One region of the Bacillus sp. 3255 genome, then DNA from elsewhere that is predicted to be linked to it. Evidence: riboswitches for the same ligand, from Rfam matches in the RefSeq annotation. Region 1 holds a riboswitch; the other holds the start of a gene.
What was found. A riboswitch is a leader RNA that binds a small molecule or an ion and turns the genes downstream of it on or off. The one in region 1 is predicted to bind cyclic di-AMP.
Positions count from the first base shown of each region.

Region 1 (8,123 bases):
GATACGGAGACGGAGGCGGCCATCCAGCAGTCGCTGGCTGAGCTGTCGCAGGGCCGGACGACGCTGGTCATCGCTCACCGCTTGGCGACGATCAAGAACGCCGACCGTATCGTCGTCGTGACGGAGCAGGGCATTACCGAGCAAGGCGGACATGAGGAGCTTATTGCGGTGGGCGGTGTATACAGCCGGCTGCATCAAGCGCAGTTTAGCTCTTAAAGGGGACCTGGCGCAGGATCATTGGATCTTGCGCCAGGTTTTTTTGGCATTGTGCGCGCTTGATCAAGCGCATCGCTGCTGACAGACGCCAACCTAACTACGGGCGTCGGCAGCCTCTCCTTGCGGGGCCACTTTTTGCCATCAATAAATGGATAGTACTCCCAAATGAATCGTGGTAAACTATGAAAATAGTTATCTACCAGCGGTAAATAATAGGACGAGGTGACCAGAGTTGAAGTCGATCATTCGGTGGCTGTTGCTGGGGCTGTTTACGCTCCTGTGTATCTTCTTCCTAAGCAACATTCGAAACGCGTTCATGTCTACGGAGCCGGATCAGATTCGGATTGCGATCGGCCCCGATACGAGCATCCACGCGATCAGCAGCCAACTGCCGGGCAGCCGGGTGCTGAACGAGAAGGCCGGTCTGCTGTCGGTCCCCTACGGCACGACGTGGGACTATATCGGCAAGACAGCGGCGATTAAAGGGATTTTTCGCGCAAGCAGCGTGCCATTGGAGACGCCCGTGATCTCCTGGAAGTACTACGCGTATACGGTGAAAGACCAGCTCCAAGGCTTCCTGCATGGCGATCTCGGCAAGTTCCGCAATCCATACAACCGCAAGGAATTGTCCGTGCTGGGGGAGCTGCCCGTCATGCTGCTTCGCACATGCACCTATTTCATTCCGGGCTTGCTCTTGGCTATTGCCCTAAGCATGCTTACGGCGCTGGCGGCCTCGATGTGGCGCCGGTTAGGCGCAGTGCTTGACGGTGTGCATGCCCTGCTTGTGGGCTTGCCCGACTTCTTCCTAATCGTACTCATACAATTAGGCGCGGTCTATGCCACGAAATTTCTGGGGCATTTCGTGCTGCTGATCGTCCAGGTCGGCGACAAAACGCCGTTCATGATCCCGTTCCTCACCATCGCGCTCATCCCGTCGGTTACGATTTACGGTACGCTTCGCATCGCGATCGCCCGGGAGCTGGCGCAGGACTACGTCGTCACGGCGCAAGCCAAGGGGCTGACCCGCGGCGAGGTGCTGTTCAGCCACGTGGTGCGCAATGTGATGGCTGATTTGCTGGGCATTCTGCCGAAGGCGACGACCTTGGCACTGGCCAGCATGGCGGTTGCCGAGGCGATCTGCGGAATCCTTGGCCTGGGGGGCTTCATTATCTCGCCTGCCCTGCAAAATGTCTCCTCCATGTCCGTCATCTGCATCGCGCTGGCTCTCGTTGCGCTGGCATTCCATGCGCTGTATGCGCTGCTCCGCAAGAGATGGCTCGTACGCACGGGGGAGGTGCCGTCCTCATGATGAAGCGTTCATCCGCTGCGTTCTACCTCTCGGCCGGCTTGATCGTCCTGATCCTTCTTCTCGCGGTCTTCGGGACGTGGCTGAAGCCGCACGGGATATCGCCCGAGGATAAAATCAACATGATTCAATATGAGCAGGACGGCAAGACGCGCTACAGCATTCCGCCGTTCTCCCCGAACGGTACGTTCCTGCTGGGGACGGACCACCGGGGCTTCGATGTGCTGAGTCTGCTGCTCAACGGGCTTAAATACACGCTGGGTACCGCGCTGGCTCTAACGCTGCTGCGGTTCGCCTTCGCGCTGCCTTGGGGCATGTGGAGCGGGACGACCGGAAGAGGCCGCGGCGTGCTCCATGCGATGCAGTGGGTTGTCGCAGCGGTGCCTGCATTTGTTTTCCTGTTTCCTCCGCTGGCCGGTATGTACTTCGGTCTTCGGTTGGATCAATGGGCGAAAGCCGATCCGGACTACAAGCTGCTTTTCTCGGCAACGTTCATTCTTCTGGTCACCCTCATCGGCATATTCCCTCTAGCTCATCAAATCGCAGAGCGGGCTCGCTACTATAATGACAAGCTATTTATAGAAGCTTCACGCTTGATGGGCGGCTCCGTCGTGCATCGGACGGTCCGGCACTTGATTCCTTGTATGAGAAGCGAAATGATGTTCATCTTCCTTAGCGAGTTCATGCAGGTCCTCTTCTTGCTGGGACAGCTTGCGGTGTTCAATCTCGTACTGGGCGGTACGGAAACGATCGGCGACAGCGACGCGGGCTATTCGATCACCATCACCACTTCGGGCGAATGGCTGTCCATGATCGCTTACGGATCCAGGTATATCAGGCTGCATCCGTGGATTATTTTGAGTGCAGGCACGAGCTTCGCGCTGCTGTTCCTGTCGCTGCAATTTTTCCTGAACATGCTCAAAAAGCGCTATGGCCGCGAGAGACAGCTGATGTAAAATGCCGCTGGCATAAAGAAACCGGGACCCATCCGACGGATGGAGGCCCGGTTTTTTTGTGGTGCTACTGCAAGGAGCTCAGACGGATGTCGAATCTGGCGGCGACACCGGCCGGCATGGTGGCGCTGCGCGGTCCGCCGAAGTTGAAGGCGATGATGACGACATCGTTGCGCCCGCGGCGCAGGAAACGCCGAACGTCGAACGTGCGTCCCGGGTTGTAGAACGAAGGCGTATTCTGCGGGCCGTCAAAGAGCAGCGGTACCCCGTTAATGATAACGACCGCGTAGTTGTCGACGGACAGGAAGAGTGAAGCGCTGAGGATAGCTCTGCGCTGCGAAAGTGTGAAACGCGTTGAGATGATTGCATTCTCACTGTTCAGATTGCCGGAATACCAAACATAATTGGCGTTGGGTACCTGCACCCATGCAGGATCGCGGGGGATAATCTGGGCATTGAACCATGAGTTGTCGGTACCGATCGATACCGTCGTTTGGCTAATAAAGCGCCCTGATCCAGGTTTATGAAACTTTCTCAGTTGGGTACGGTAGAGCTGCATCGCTTTGGCTCTAGGCAGCCCTGCGCTCTTGGGGAGCCGGACAATACGGCTCGGCTTGCCGGCAATACGTTTTTGCATCATGTCGCCATCTCCTATCAACATATGAATATACTTGCTTAGTATTCTATGTCTGATAGAGCGAACTGCGAGGGTTAATGGCTAGGGAAGGTTATTTCAGGAAGCCTAATTTAATTTCGTGAGTGGAAAGCACAAAATATATATTTTTATAACACATAATATATGTTAAAATAACAATAAAAATGAGGGGGTAATGACCAATGGAGGATAAAGCCGATAAAACAAAGAGGCTCTCCGTCTACCTGCCGGAGAAGGTCAAGGAAGATCTGGAGCGCATGGCGGAAGAAACGGGCTTGTCGATGACACAGCTTATTGTGATGGCAACGCATGGTTTGCTCGCCAATTATGCGGAACAGGGCGGAGCTATTTTCGGCGACTTGCTGGCATCCAGAGGAAGAATGCTGCACGAGGTGAAGGAGAAGCAGCAGCAGCTTCATGATGAGAAGGCAAGCATGCAGGAATACTATGGGGCGCGAGCGGCGGAGTATGAGCATATCTATGCGCGGGAGGATGCGGATTACCGGCAGGAGCTTGAGCTCATTGCGGCTGTGGTAAGGAAGCTGACAGCGGGGAGGAGCGTTCTGGAGATTGCTTGCGGCACCGGGTACTGGACGCAGTATGCCGCCGAAGCGGCTGAGCGCATCGTGGGCGTGGACATTCGGCCCGAGGTCTTGCAGATTGCGAAGTCCAAGCCGTGGCCGAAGCGCAACGCAGCCTTTGTTCAAGGGGATGCTTACCGGCTTGGGGATATCGAAGGGGACTTCGATTGCGGACTGGCCAATTTCTGGTTCTCGCATATTCCCAAAAACCGCCTGAACGCCTTCCTGCAAGGCTTCCATGAACGTCTAGGCCAAGGAGCGCACGTCTTGATCGCCGATAATGTATACGTTCCCGGCAGGGGCGGGGAGCTGATCGCGAGCGAGCACAGCGAGGATACGTACAAAAGAAGGGAGCTGGCCGACGGCTCCAAGCATGAAATCCTCAAAAATTACTACACGTATGAGGAATTGAACGAGATCTTTAAGCCTCTGTCCGAGAACTTGCGGATCTATGTCGGCAGCTCCTTCTGGTATGTGAGTTATACGGTGGCCTAACCCCTTATCTCATCGGCCGCTTGGGGATCGATCAGTGTCCGGATGTGAACTTCAGTCCGAGAACCCCGACAAGAATAAGGATCATGAACAAAATACGCGTCAAACTGACCGGCTCGTTCAGGAAAAGGGTGCCGACAATGATCGCCCCTACGGCGCCGATCCCTGTCCATGCCGCATAGGCGGTGCCGATGGGGAGCGTCTTGGTGGCGACAGCCAGGAAATAAAAGCTGATGATCATGCCGGTAACCGTGATAACGGACGGCACCAAACGCGTGAAACCGTTGGAAAATTTCAAGGAGATGGCCCATACCACCTCGAAAACGCCTGCTATGACAAGATACAGCCATGCCATGTTGAATCCCTCCTTCATTGCGGGTCATCCTAACCCGGACACAAAGAAAAAAGCCTGGAAGCACTATCGCTGCGCGATATGACTCCCGGGCTTTTCTCCCTCCGTGTTCACAGCGTATTCGCTGTGTGTTTTCTCTCGGACCAGACTGGCGCTGCAGCGTCACGGAACCCTAGAAAACCGATGCCGCTATTATAGGACGGCTTACATGCTATGTCAAGTTATTCTTTCAGCTCGATGCCGTTGCGCGCCACGTGAGCGCGGAACATGGACATCGAATCCGGATGCTCCTGCTCAGGCAGCCACGTATCCTGCTGCCAGACGCGGGCCAGCTTGAGAGCCCGGCTGCAGTGAATGAAGCATTCCTGCACTTCGACGCCGACGCCGACGCCGACAACAGGCTGCTTGCCGTTAAGCTGCATACCGGCAAGCAGCTCCTCGTCCTGCGTCAGCCATGCCCGGCCGTTAATCCGCAGGACGGTTTCCACGCCAGGAATAAGGAACACCATGCCGACTTGCGGATTAGTGAGCAGATTTTGCAAGGAGTCAATGCGCCGGTTCCCGAGTCTTTCCGGATAGATCAGGCGCTTATCATCGAGGATGCGGACGAAACCGGGCTCATCCCCGCGCGGAGAGACGTCGCACAGACCGGACTGGTTGGAAGTGGACAGGAAGAATAACGGTGATTTGGCCACGAAGGCACGAATGTGATCATCCATGCTCGAGACGACCTTGTGCTGCACGGCCAGGTGTGGTTCGCCTACACGCGGTCTTAGCTCTTCAAGAGACTGGATGATACTGGGGAAAGGCGGGTTGCCGGAGTAGCTTGTTTGCGACATGGCGGGTATCCTTTCTTAAGGTCCGAAATGAATAAAAGCCCTGAAAGCGGCTCTAGGGAGCTGAAGCTATCCGGGCTTTATTCGTGTAAAGCAAGAGAATTACTTGGATTCAGCAGTTAGCTGATTGTAGATATCATCCCACAGAACGCGTCTGGCGGATACATATCTCTTCGCGTAATAGGATTGGCTAAGCTTATTAATCACGACGCCCTCGTTGGATGCCGAATGAACGAATTCACCGTTTCCAAGGTAGATGCCTACGTGAGAAACACCTTGGCCTCCTGTGTTGAAGAACACAAGATCGCCTTTGCGAAGATCACTTTTGTCAATCCAGTAGCCTTCTTTATTTTGAGCAGCCGAACTATGAGGAAGGTCAATGCCGAATTGGTTGAACACGTATGCGGTGAACCCGGAGCAATCAAAACCTCTGGTTGTCGTACCGGCATCTTTGTACGGTGTTCCAAGCAATCCGTCAACCGTTGAGTCCAATGTGGATTCTGACGCAGACGCGCTTCCTAAAGCTACACTCAAAAACAAAACAAGACTGAAAGCAAGAGCAACAACCTTTTTCAACTGCTTGTCTCCTTCCGGTGCCTACGAGGTTAGCTGGAGGGTTCGGTTGAAGGTTCCCTATGATCCCTGTCTTGCAAGATCAATTCACCCGGAATGGTTCCCCCGTTTCCCCAATAAGGACGGGGAATTCGGCATGAAATATTTGGTTTTATGATGCTAGTCACTGTAATTCGTCATAAATATCGAAATTCCTCCTTATTCGGGGCATTTTTGGGCAAAAAAAGTGAATTCGTTCGTTTTCCAGACAAATAAAACCAAATTTTCAAGGAAGTAAACGATTTCATCGGCGAATTAAACCGAAAAAATAGAGGGTTCGTGGTTTGCTGTGGGGTTGGATCGCGCATATTCCGTCGATTCGTGTCTTATTTTAAAGCGTGTATTGGGTTTATGCGGCTTTGTGCATGGAAATGAGTGTCTTGTTCATGATATCCATGCGCCGGAGGAATGCCGGAGAGGGAGAGGAAGCAAGAAAAGAAGCGAAAAAAGTGGAAAAAGGTTATCTGCCAAGATCCGAACGGACCTGGCGGATAACCTTGCATGTCAGCGGGGAGCTTCACCCTTCGCTTTTTGCTGTAAGCAGCTGGTATTGTGACGAAATCGCCCACATTTGCAGGAAGATGTTGAATAACGGGAAGAGCTGGTAGATCATCAGCGCCGCAAGCCCTGCCCACAGATAGGTTGCCGTGACGGTAATCCCCGTCAGAAGCCCTGAGCTCAGCAGAAGAATGAGCGACAAACCGATAATCGGCAGCGAATGCCGCATGAAGGTCATTAAGGTGGATATAATGCCCATATGGGCTGCGATGGCGAACTGGACATACATAAACAGCAGATGCAGGAGGAAGCCGTAAACGAGCATGCCTGCAAGCCAAGGCAGCAAGTGGAGGACGGCCTCTTCGTAGGAGGTGCTGTGCGCGAATAGGCGCTGCGCTTTGGGCAGCAGCCAGATCAGCGGGAGCAGGGACAGCGCCAGGCGAGTCAAATAGGCGATGAAGAAGGGCAAGGTCAGCTCCTTGATGCCGCGAAAGAAGCGGTAACCGGCGTTTTGATCCGTATGCGTGAGCGAATAGTAGACGCCGCTGTTCAGCACAGGGGTGAGCAGCATGCGAATCAGGAGCAGCACGGCTAGCCACCAGAGGTAGGAGTGGCTGAGGTCGGTTTTGATCAGCTGGAACTGGCTCTCCGCGAGAAAGAGGTGCAGCGATTCCTTCGGCTGGTCGCCGCCGGGATAGCGGTGCATAAGCGGGACGAGCACCCCCTGCACCAGCTTATAGAGCAGGATGCCCCAGCCCATCTGATAGATGAACAAGACAATGGTGGCGAAGGGCTGCCGCAATGCCTCCCTGAAGCCATAGTTGAGATAGGTTTTCACGGGGTTCCCTCCTAAGGAAAACTTGCCTCGTAAGCGTTAATTGAGAGTGGGGCGCCTACCAGGCGACCCACCCAAAGATAGCCTGCAGGAATTGGATGATGCCGAGGTTCCAGCGGATTTTCCACTTGGTGTCCACTTCAGTTTGCATGAAATTATTGATATGTTTGTTCTCCAGGATGAGCGTATAGTTCGGGTCTATGCGGACCCAGTCGACCGGCGTGGTGTGCGTTAATTTGAACTCGATGCTGCTCTCCTTGCCGTCCCACGTTTTGTCCAGCATCGTCCCGTCGGCGAAATGGAATTGAATCGGCACCTCGGGCGAGTTGCCGCCGCGCTTGGAGATGAGGACGGAGCTCTCATAAGGTCCCGTTCCTTTGCTGCCGGTGGCTTTCACACGAATGCTCTCGACGGTGTAGTCCATCATCATCGAACCGTAGACGTAAGCGTTGAAGAATTCGTCCCACTTCGTCTTCGTCACTTCTTCGACGACCGCCTGGAAGTCGCGGGTGGATGGATGCTTGAATTCCCATCGCTGGAAATAAGTGCGCATGATGCGGTCCATCGTCTTCGCGCCAACCTGCTTTTCAATTGCTTTCAGTACAAGCTTGCCTCTCGTATAAACATTTTCCGCATATTGATCGTGGCCTCCGTACGTCCACGCATTTTTTTGCAGGGCAAGGGGGGAAGTGATGTAGCTTGATTCCACAGGCAGATTAGGGGCTTGCCCGAAGTCAGCTTCCATTACTTTGTCCTCGGCATAGGAGGTGAATCCTTCGTCCAGCCA
Region 1 covers NZ_JAVDUS010000027.1:96,350-104,472, forward strand. Annotated here, with positions in the region: gene J2X61_RS32290 (ABC transporter ATP-binding protein) at 1-216, shown strand, start outside; gene J2X61_RS32295 (ABC transporter permease subunit) at 449-1,525, shown strand; gene J2X61_RS32300 (ABC transporter permease subunit) at 1,522-2,478, shown strand; gene J2X61_RS32305 (hypothetical protein) at 2,543-3,115, opposite strand; gene J2X61_RS32310 (methyltransferase domain-containing protein) at 3,313-4,206, shown strand; gene sugE (quaternary ammonium compound efflux SMR transporter SugE) at 4,238-4,558, opposite strand; guanidine-I (ykkC/yxkD leader) riboswitch at 4,639-4,742, opposite strand; gene J2X61_RS32320 (MSMEG_1061 family FMN-dependent PPOX-type flavoprotein) at 4,777-5,394, opposite strand; gene J2X61_RS32325 (C40 family peptidase) at 5,494-5,967, opposite strand; cyclic di-AMP (ydaO/yuaA leader) riboswitch at 5,971-6,111, opposite strand; gene J2X61_RS32330 (hypothetical protein) at 6,521-7,339, opposite strand; gene J2X61_RS32335 (M1 family metallopeptidase) at 7,395-8,123, opposite strand, start outside.

Region 2 (8,123 bases), on a different contig from region 1:
GCTGTAGGAAGGGCGCTGATCGGCTGGAGATCCTTGCTGAGGGGCCGTGCCTGCCCCGTGAAAGCCTGTTGGCGCCTGATTCGTCATTGCATTCGGTGAATAACCGCCGTAACCGCCCTGGTTATAGCTCGTCTGAGCATACGGTTGCTGAGCAGGTGCAGGAGCTTGAGCATATGGCTGCGGAGCAGGCGCTTGAGCATACGGCTGCCGATAAGAAGCTTGTGCCGGCGGCGCTGAGGCTGTCTGCTGCTTCACCAGCGTTTCCTGGGCAATCTGTATAGCCCGCTTGACCATATTCCCGGCATCCTTGGTTCGAATGCCCTCCCAGCCTTCACGCTGCACCACCTCGTAGAACCCGAGATCTTTGGCGAGCTCGTTTTTGAAACTCTCGGACATAACACTTCTTCTGCGACTCATACTGCGAACCTCCTTTGGCTTGGTTAGCATAAAGTAACGTTAGTATGCACAAGGGGTCTTCGGTCCATTCAATGCAAAAAACAGACCCTCAGGTCTGCTCATTATAGAAACGGTTGTTTAATGTTGGATATAGGTAATTCGCACCTGGCCGTCGTCATTGCACACCGTCACTTCAACAGATTCGGTAAGAATGTCGGCGTAGCTGTAGGATACTCGTTTAAAGGCGTGTGATTCTTGGTCCAGCTTCACAATAAACACAGAAGGGTAGGTTTCTTCTAAAACACCGGAACGCTCGACTGTCTTTCGACGGCCACCATTCGCTCTCAACATGATCTTCTGCCCGACGTGGGGCTCCAAACTGCGTTTGATTTCCAACAGCGCATTTTTTGCCATTGTCAACTACCACCTCTTTCCTAAGTAATTATAACCCATTCTGACAGGCATGTCAAATGAGGTCAAATATTATATCAGCACCTCAATCCAGTTGTCAACGGCATTTTCGCCTAATTCTCGAATTGCCCATTGTACAGGTTGTCTCCAAAGTTCGCAAATTATTCACACTTTTCCAATAAAAAAAGACACTCCCCCGCCAACTCCGCCAAGGAGCCGGCCATTAGGAAAGTGTCATTATATGAGTAAGCACCGTTCACGTATGCTCTTCGGTATGTTGAATGCCAGGAACCCCCATCCGGTAGCTCCCTCTCGTCTCTACGCCTCCCAGTCCGTCCAGACCCGTTACCGTTAAGTCCATAATGTCCAGCATGGATATGGTGTCCTTCACTGACGTATAAGACAGCTTCGCGGCAATACAGAGCGGATCCAGGGCGTGTATGAGGATACGGGCCGGCGAGCTAGCGAAATTCGCCCCCGCGCGCAGCAGCGCCTCGAAATGCGACTGACAGGCACCGGCCACGATAATCATCGAATCCCGATTGCGTTCATACTGCCGGGCCACATGGACCGCGTTGACGAAGTTCTGCGAGTTCTTATAGCTGGCCAAACCGCTCGGACCGGCCGCTTTGCGATGCTTCAGAATGCCGTCATGCCCGGTAATGACCACAATGTCCGGCTTGATTTGCGGAAGCAGCCGGTGAAGTGCGTCAGCCATTTGGGATTCGGGAATATAATAGCCTTCTGCCGGTACCCGCAGCTCTCCGTAAAGCTGCATGCTTTTGCGCAGATAGGTCGGGTCTCCGTCCAAGTGCAGCACCTTGCCGGGCACTTCGAAATACCCCATGCCAGGCTTCTGGTTATGCGTCACGGAATGATGATTCTTCTCCTGCAGCTGCATCTGGGATACTGCGAGTCTCCGCAGCGATTCTCGGAACTCCGGCGAACTCGACCGGGGATGATCCAGATCCGCCGAATCGGCTGGGTTCCTCAACGTTAAATCCACTAAGGGCGCATCTGCAAGCAATCTATAATCGACACCGCGCAGGATAGCCTTCAGTTGTTCAATGCGTTCAATCTTAAACATGACGTCGCCGCCATAGGATTTACGGGTTACAAAATCTCCTTGCCTCATCGCACCAATCCCCTCCTAGGGTTATCCTATGGCGGGACTGGGCATTTGGTGCGGGTTTATTTGCAGCCGTGCGCGCGCAGCGCCGTCGACAGACGCGCGAACTCTGCCATGCTGAGCGTTTCGCCGCGGCGCGAAGGCTCGATCTCACAGCCGTGCAGCAGCGCTTCCAGCTCGGCCTTGTTGTCTTTGGTAAAGAACCGCGCAGCCAGGTTATTGTACAGCGTTTTGCGCCGCTGCACGAAGGAGGCCTGGACCACGGCGAAGAAGAAGTCCACGTCCGCCACCTCGACCGGCGGCGCTTGGCGCACGCGCAGCCGGATGACGGCGGAATCGACGTTCGGCTGCGGCACGAAGACGGTGCGCGGCACGATCGTGACGAGCTCCGGCTCGCAGTAGAACTGAACGGCAATGCTGAGGCTGCCGTAATCTTTGGTGCCGGGGCGGGCGGCCATGCGATCCGCCACTTCTTTCTGAATCATCACGACAATATTCTCCAGAGGGAGCTTCTCTTCGAGAAGCTTCATGATAATCGGCGTCGTGATGTAGTAGGGCAGATTGGCGACGACACTGACGCCATCCACGCCCGCGAAGTGCTGCCGGAACAGCTCCGGCAGGTCGGTCTTCAAGATGTCGCTATGGACGACGGTGGCATGCGGGTACGGTTCCAGCGTCTCGCCTAGAATAGGCAGCAGACGCTGGTCGATCTCCACGGCCAAGACGCGCCCTGCGAGCTTGGCCAGCTGCTGGGTGAGCGCCCCGATGCCGGGGCCGATCTCCAACGCGCCTTTATTCGGCCCGAGCTCGGCGGCCGAGATGATCTTGCTCAGGATGTTCTGGTCGATCAGGAAGTTCTGACCCAGACTCTTCTTGAGCACGAGATTATGCTTCTTGATAATTTGCTTCGTCTTGCTGGGTGTTGCCACGTCCTCTGCTGTTACATTCACGGGATTGCCGGGTATATTCATCCTATAGACCTCATTTATCTATATATTCGTCGTTTCCAGATGCTCCAGAGCCGCCTCGAATTCCTCACGCGAAATCTGGAACATCGCACATCGTTTATAAAATTGCTTGCCATTGCAGTAGCCGATGCCAAGCGCGTTCCCTACAACGAGCCGGCGTGACGCAGCCTCGGGATGGACGATCAGCCCTGCCTTCACGAGATCCTCCATGGTTAGCTGCGAGACAGCCCCTTCGTACTCCGTCCGAAGGTTCTGCAGCGCCTGCCGGATCGTCTCCGGCGATGCATTCTCCACGCCGATGTCGCCCTTGTACTCCGCCTGCTCCTGCGTGATGAAGGCATGCTTGCAGCCCGGCACCTTGGCGGCGACAATCTTGCGGATCCGCTCGCCGGCGTGATCGGGATCCGTGAAAATAATAACGCCTCTGCGCTGCTGCGCTAGCGCAATGCGTTTCAAGACGGCTTGCCCGATGGCGGAGCCGCCGGTTTCTATCGTATCCGCCTCGACAGCTCGGCGGATCGCGGCCGTGTCATCCTTGCCTTCGACGACAATGACTTCTTTGATCATAAATCGATTCCCTTTCCGTACCCCAGATACGGCCATTGCAAGCCTAATATATATAATATCTTATCTACGCAGAAAAAGAAGAGGGGACCCCTCTTCTTTCGCCCAGACTGCCAGCCTGGCCACGTATATATGACATTCTTCCCGCTATAACAGACGTTTACACTTAGTTTTCAGACGGTTTTTTTGGTCCTACGACATATACGGTGTACCCTTGTTTCGTTCCGAATTTATTGGCATAGTTATGGTCTTCGAAGTATACGTCAATCATTTGGCCTTTCACACCGCTGCCGATATCTTCGGCACGACGGAAGCCCACACCCTCAATGTAAACCCACCATCCGAGCGGGATCACCTTGGGATCAACTGCAATCGTTCTGCCTTCAGTAACCGTAGTTCCTGTGTATGTCTTACCGTACCCAGGAGTTCCTTCCGCTTTGCCTGTCGAATCAACCCCTGCCGAATAGGCGGTCAGCTTCACATTTTTCAGAATTTGCTTATAGCCGAATGTAACACCATTTTTAGAAACTTCATCCACACTTGGAGATGAGGCCGATAGAACAACAACGGGATTTTTCGTGCCGACGGACACGACTTTATTGACGCTTTCTTGCTTCACTTCTTGGCTTACAACGGCTTCCGCAACGAGTACACCGTCTTCATACGTTTTCTCTTTCTTTTTCAGCAGAACGCCCTCTTTGCCTTCTTGAACAACTTGCTCTTTGCCTTTAAGCATCGATGCATCGTTCTTCTTCTCGGTATCGAATGCAATCGCTTCGGTCACTTCCTCCGTCTCTTTCTTTACGCGGACGATCTTGATCTCATCGCCGGCGTTCAGAGCGGCTGTCGGTTCAGGAGTTAATTTATCTTGCTCCCCAAGTGCAATATGTAAACGTTGCAATGCACTTTCGACCGTTCTTGCAGTTGTGTAAACAGTGGTGGTCTTTCCATCAGCAGTCAATTGAATTGGGGAAGCGTGTTCGATGACGAATTTATCTCCGCCCTTGATCGTAGTCGAAGGCTCTGCAGATATTTCATCGTGTTCACCAATCGTTATGGCTTGTTCATCCAGTAGGCGTTGCAGGACCCATTGCTTCGTGTGCACAACGGTTTCTTGTCCATTCACAACCACGGATACGCTCTTGGTAGCCGTACCGTACAACAACACCAAAAACATGAAAGTCATTGCGATTGAGATAAGAGCCAAACTCAAAATCAAACGCAAGTTTTCATGCTTCCATCGCAATGCGAAGGACATGCTGGATGATCGTTTTACATGGGTCTCGCTTAAAGAGATACTGCCCACTTCTTCGGTCCTCCTTCAAAGCCTCGCCGCCAGGTTACAGCATGATTAGATTTGACGCGACTAAGGTTTAAATTTAACTTAACGTGTTCATCACCGCCAGCCCGCTGAATATAGAGCTGCGAATCGGCGATTCACCCCGATTGCCGGTTCATCCTCCTCTGAGTTCCGGTACGCGAATCGTCGTCCGGATCGGATAGGTCCTTACAGGAAATAAAAAGCCAGCAAGAAGAGGACTCTTCTCGCTGGCTTAGTTTGCATAGTTAAATACACAAAATAGCACGCACGACAATCGTTACCTCTCTTACGCTTACGAGGTTAGCTGACGGATTCGGACGTGAGAGTCGCCCTACTCGGATGTCAACTTACGTTTAACACCCAAGATTCACCCCTGTTACACACTCTGTTCGCTTGATCAGCTTATGCGCTAATCCGGCTTACAGTGGTTCCCCCGTTCCCATAATTGGAACTCAGCGAATGGAAAAATGGCAAATTGGTTATTAAGTTATTATGAAAAGTATATTACGCTGTTAATCTCTGGCTGTAAAGGGATTGACACCTATTAAAAAGGGCTAAATCGATTAAAATTCGCTTGTTTGTGAAATAAAACCACTTTTTATCTACCTTTTTCTCACTATAACGTACGAATACTAGGTTTTTTCGTGTTTTCACTACGAAACTAGGCTTAGAAACTAAATTTGTTTATAATGTTCGTGAAAGAAATACGTTCCGAAATACCAATAATTTGCTATTCAGGGAGGCTATGAGATGGGGCCCATTCTAGAAGTAAACGCTTTATATGGGGGATATTTGCCAAATAAACCTGTACTTCATGACCTCACATTTTCGATTCGACAAGGCGAAATGATGGGATTGATCGGATTGAATGGAGCAGGTAAAAGCACAACAATCAAAAATATCCTCGGCCTGCTTCAACCGCAAAAGGGATCGATCAAAATCAACGGCCTGACGCTGGCGGAGAACCCGCTGCCTTATCGCGCAACTTACGCATACGTGCCGGAAAGTCCGGAGCTGTATGAAGAATTGACGATCCGCGAGCACCTCGAGCTCACCGCTAGGGCTTACGGATTAAACGAAGCGGATTACTTGTCGCGCTCGCAGAAGCTTCTGGAGCAATTTCAGATGCAGGACAAGCTGAACGCCTTCGCCAGCCACTTGTCCAAAGGAATGAAACAGAAGGTCATGATCATGAATGCCTTCCTTATCGAGCCTTCCTTGTACATTATCGACGAACCGTTCCTCGGCCTCGATCCTTTGGCGATCCGCTCTTTATTGGAGCTTATGGTGCAGATGAAACGCCGAGGCGCAAGTTTCCTGATTTCGTCACACATTTTGTCTACAATTGAGAAATATTGCGATAACTATGTCGTTCTGCACAAAGGGCATATGGTCGCACAGGGAGATTTAGTCGAATTGCGTCAGCAAACCGGGCTCCAGCAAGCGTCACTGGACGACATCTTCTATAAACTGGTCAAAGGGGAGTCCTTATGAATGCCATGGACCTAGACACCCGCACCCTGTGGCAGCGCAGATTCGAACATTATATGAAGGAATCCATGGGCTATCTGCAGTATGCGGCACGCAGCAATTTTTTCGGCCTGCTGTTATTTCTTGTCATCGTTTCTTCCTATTATTATGCAAAAATATTACAGCGTCTTCCGACAGATTATCCCTATCTTTGGGTCGTCCTCCTGCTGCTTGTCCCCCTGCTGGCATCAAGCCCGATTCGCACGTTGGTCAGGGGCGCCGACCGGATGTTCCTGCTTCCCGCCGAGCATCGAATGGGCCCTTACTTCCGCAGCAGCTTCATGTACAGTCTGGCTCTGCAGGCTTTCTGGACATTCATTGCCTGGGTCGTCCTATGGCCGCTGTACCACCATTGTCTCGGGTCTTCCGAACAGCACTTTCTCGTCATGCTGGTTCTTCTACTATTAATAAAGGTAGCCAATTTATTGGCAAGCTGGCAGGAGAGCCGGTTCACGAGCGAGCGGGCTAGACGGCTTTCGGCAGGCTTTCGCTGGATCGCTACGGCAGGCCTCGTATCCCTGCAATTCCTGGGCAGCGTATTCTGGGCAAGCGCAGCCGCTCTTCTGCTGACGCTCGCTTGGCTGACCGCCGCGCATTACGTCACCAAATTTGTCATCGGCTGGGATTACCTCATTACAAGGGAAAAGCAGCAGCAGGCACGGCTTTACGCCTTCTTCAACTGGTTCGTTGACGTGCCTCAGCTGGGAACGCGAATAACCCGCCGAAGCTGGATCAGCGGGGTGACGAGATTTATTCCTTTTAAACAGGATGCAACCTATCTCTACATATATATGAAAACTTTACTGCGTACCGAGCTGTTCTCCATCGTGCTGCGGGTTTCCTTGCTGGGAGCACTCGCCATCGCCGTCTCGAGCAGCCCTGCGGCGAGAACGCTTATCTTCTTGATCGCCTTACTTGTCTCGATGATCCAGCTGACACCCTTGGAGCGAGCGCACCGCTACACCTTCTGGATGGAGATGTATCCGCTGGACCGCCGGCTGAAAGCAGGCTCTGTGGCCTTCATCATCTGGGCCGTCCTGCTCTTGGAGCTGTGCATCCTCTCGGTGCCTCTGCTCATCCGCTCCACACCGATTTATTACACAGTTCCGCTTCTAGGGCTCGCTCTCATCTCGCTGGGCTGCGGCGTCATCCTTCGGCGCAAATTCGCGAAGAACGCATCACTTGAGTCCTAGCAAACGAATAGCGTTGTTTGTCGTAATTTCTGCAATCTCTTCCAGCGTAAGCCCCCGTATTTCCGCGGCTGTCTCAGCGACCAGTCGAACATAAGCCGATTCATTGCGCTTGCCGCGGAAAGGATGCGGAGTCAGGTACGGGGCATCCGTCTCGATTAACAACCGGTCCAACGGAACCTGAGCCAAGACTTCTTTGGGCTGTTTGGCATTCTTGAACGTTACCGGACCCCCGAAGGAAATATGGAAATTCATGTCGAGACATTGCTTCGCCGTCTCCCAGCTGCCCGAGAAGCAGTGCATAATGCCCCCGACCTCGGACGCTTTCTCCTCCTTCAATATGGTCAGAATATCATGATGGGCGTCCCGGTTATGAATGACGATAGGCATCCGCAGCTTCCGCGCAAGTGCGATCTGCTCCCGGAAGACACGCTGCTGTACGTCCCTCGGCGACTTATCCCAGTGATAGTCCAGCCCGATCTCCCCGATAGCGACCACCTTCTCATGCGCGCATAGCGATTCAATCCATTCCAAATCGCCGGGCATCATATCGATAGCATCCACAGGGTGCCATCCCACTGTCGTATAGATGAAATCATATTTCTCCGCAAGTT
Region 2 covers NZ_JAVDUS010000032.1:10,518-18,640, reverse strand. Annotated here, with positions in the region: partial or broken gene J2X61_RS34180 (small, acid-soluble spore protein, alpha/beta type) at 247-417, opposite strand; gene veg (biofilm formation stimulator Veg) at 535-810, opposite strand; gene yabG (sporulation peptidase YabG) at 1,064-1,942, opposite strand; gene rsmA (16S rRNA (adenine(1518)-N(6)/adenine(1519)-N(6))-dimethyltransferase RsmA) at 1,999-2,907, opposite strand; gene rnmV (ribonuclease M5) at 2,926-3,471, opposite strand; gene J2X61_RS34155 (resuscitation-promoting factor) at 3,635-4,726, opposite strand; cyclic di-AMP (ydaO/yuaA leader) riboswitch at 5,064-5,257, opposite strand; gene J2X61_RS34150 (ABC transporter ATP-binding protein) at 5,540-6,283, shown strand; gene J2X61_RS34145 (ABC transporter permease) at 6,280-7,512, shown strand; gene J2X61_RS34140 (TatD family hydrolase) at 7,498-8,123, opposite strand, start outside.
Region 2: another riboswitch for cyclic di-AMP. It lies ahead of J2X61_RS34155 (resuscitation-promoting factor); the one in region 1 lies ahead of J2X61_RS32325 (C40 family peptidase).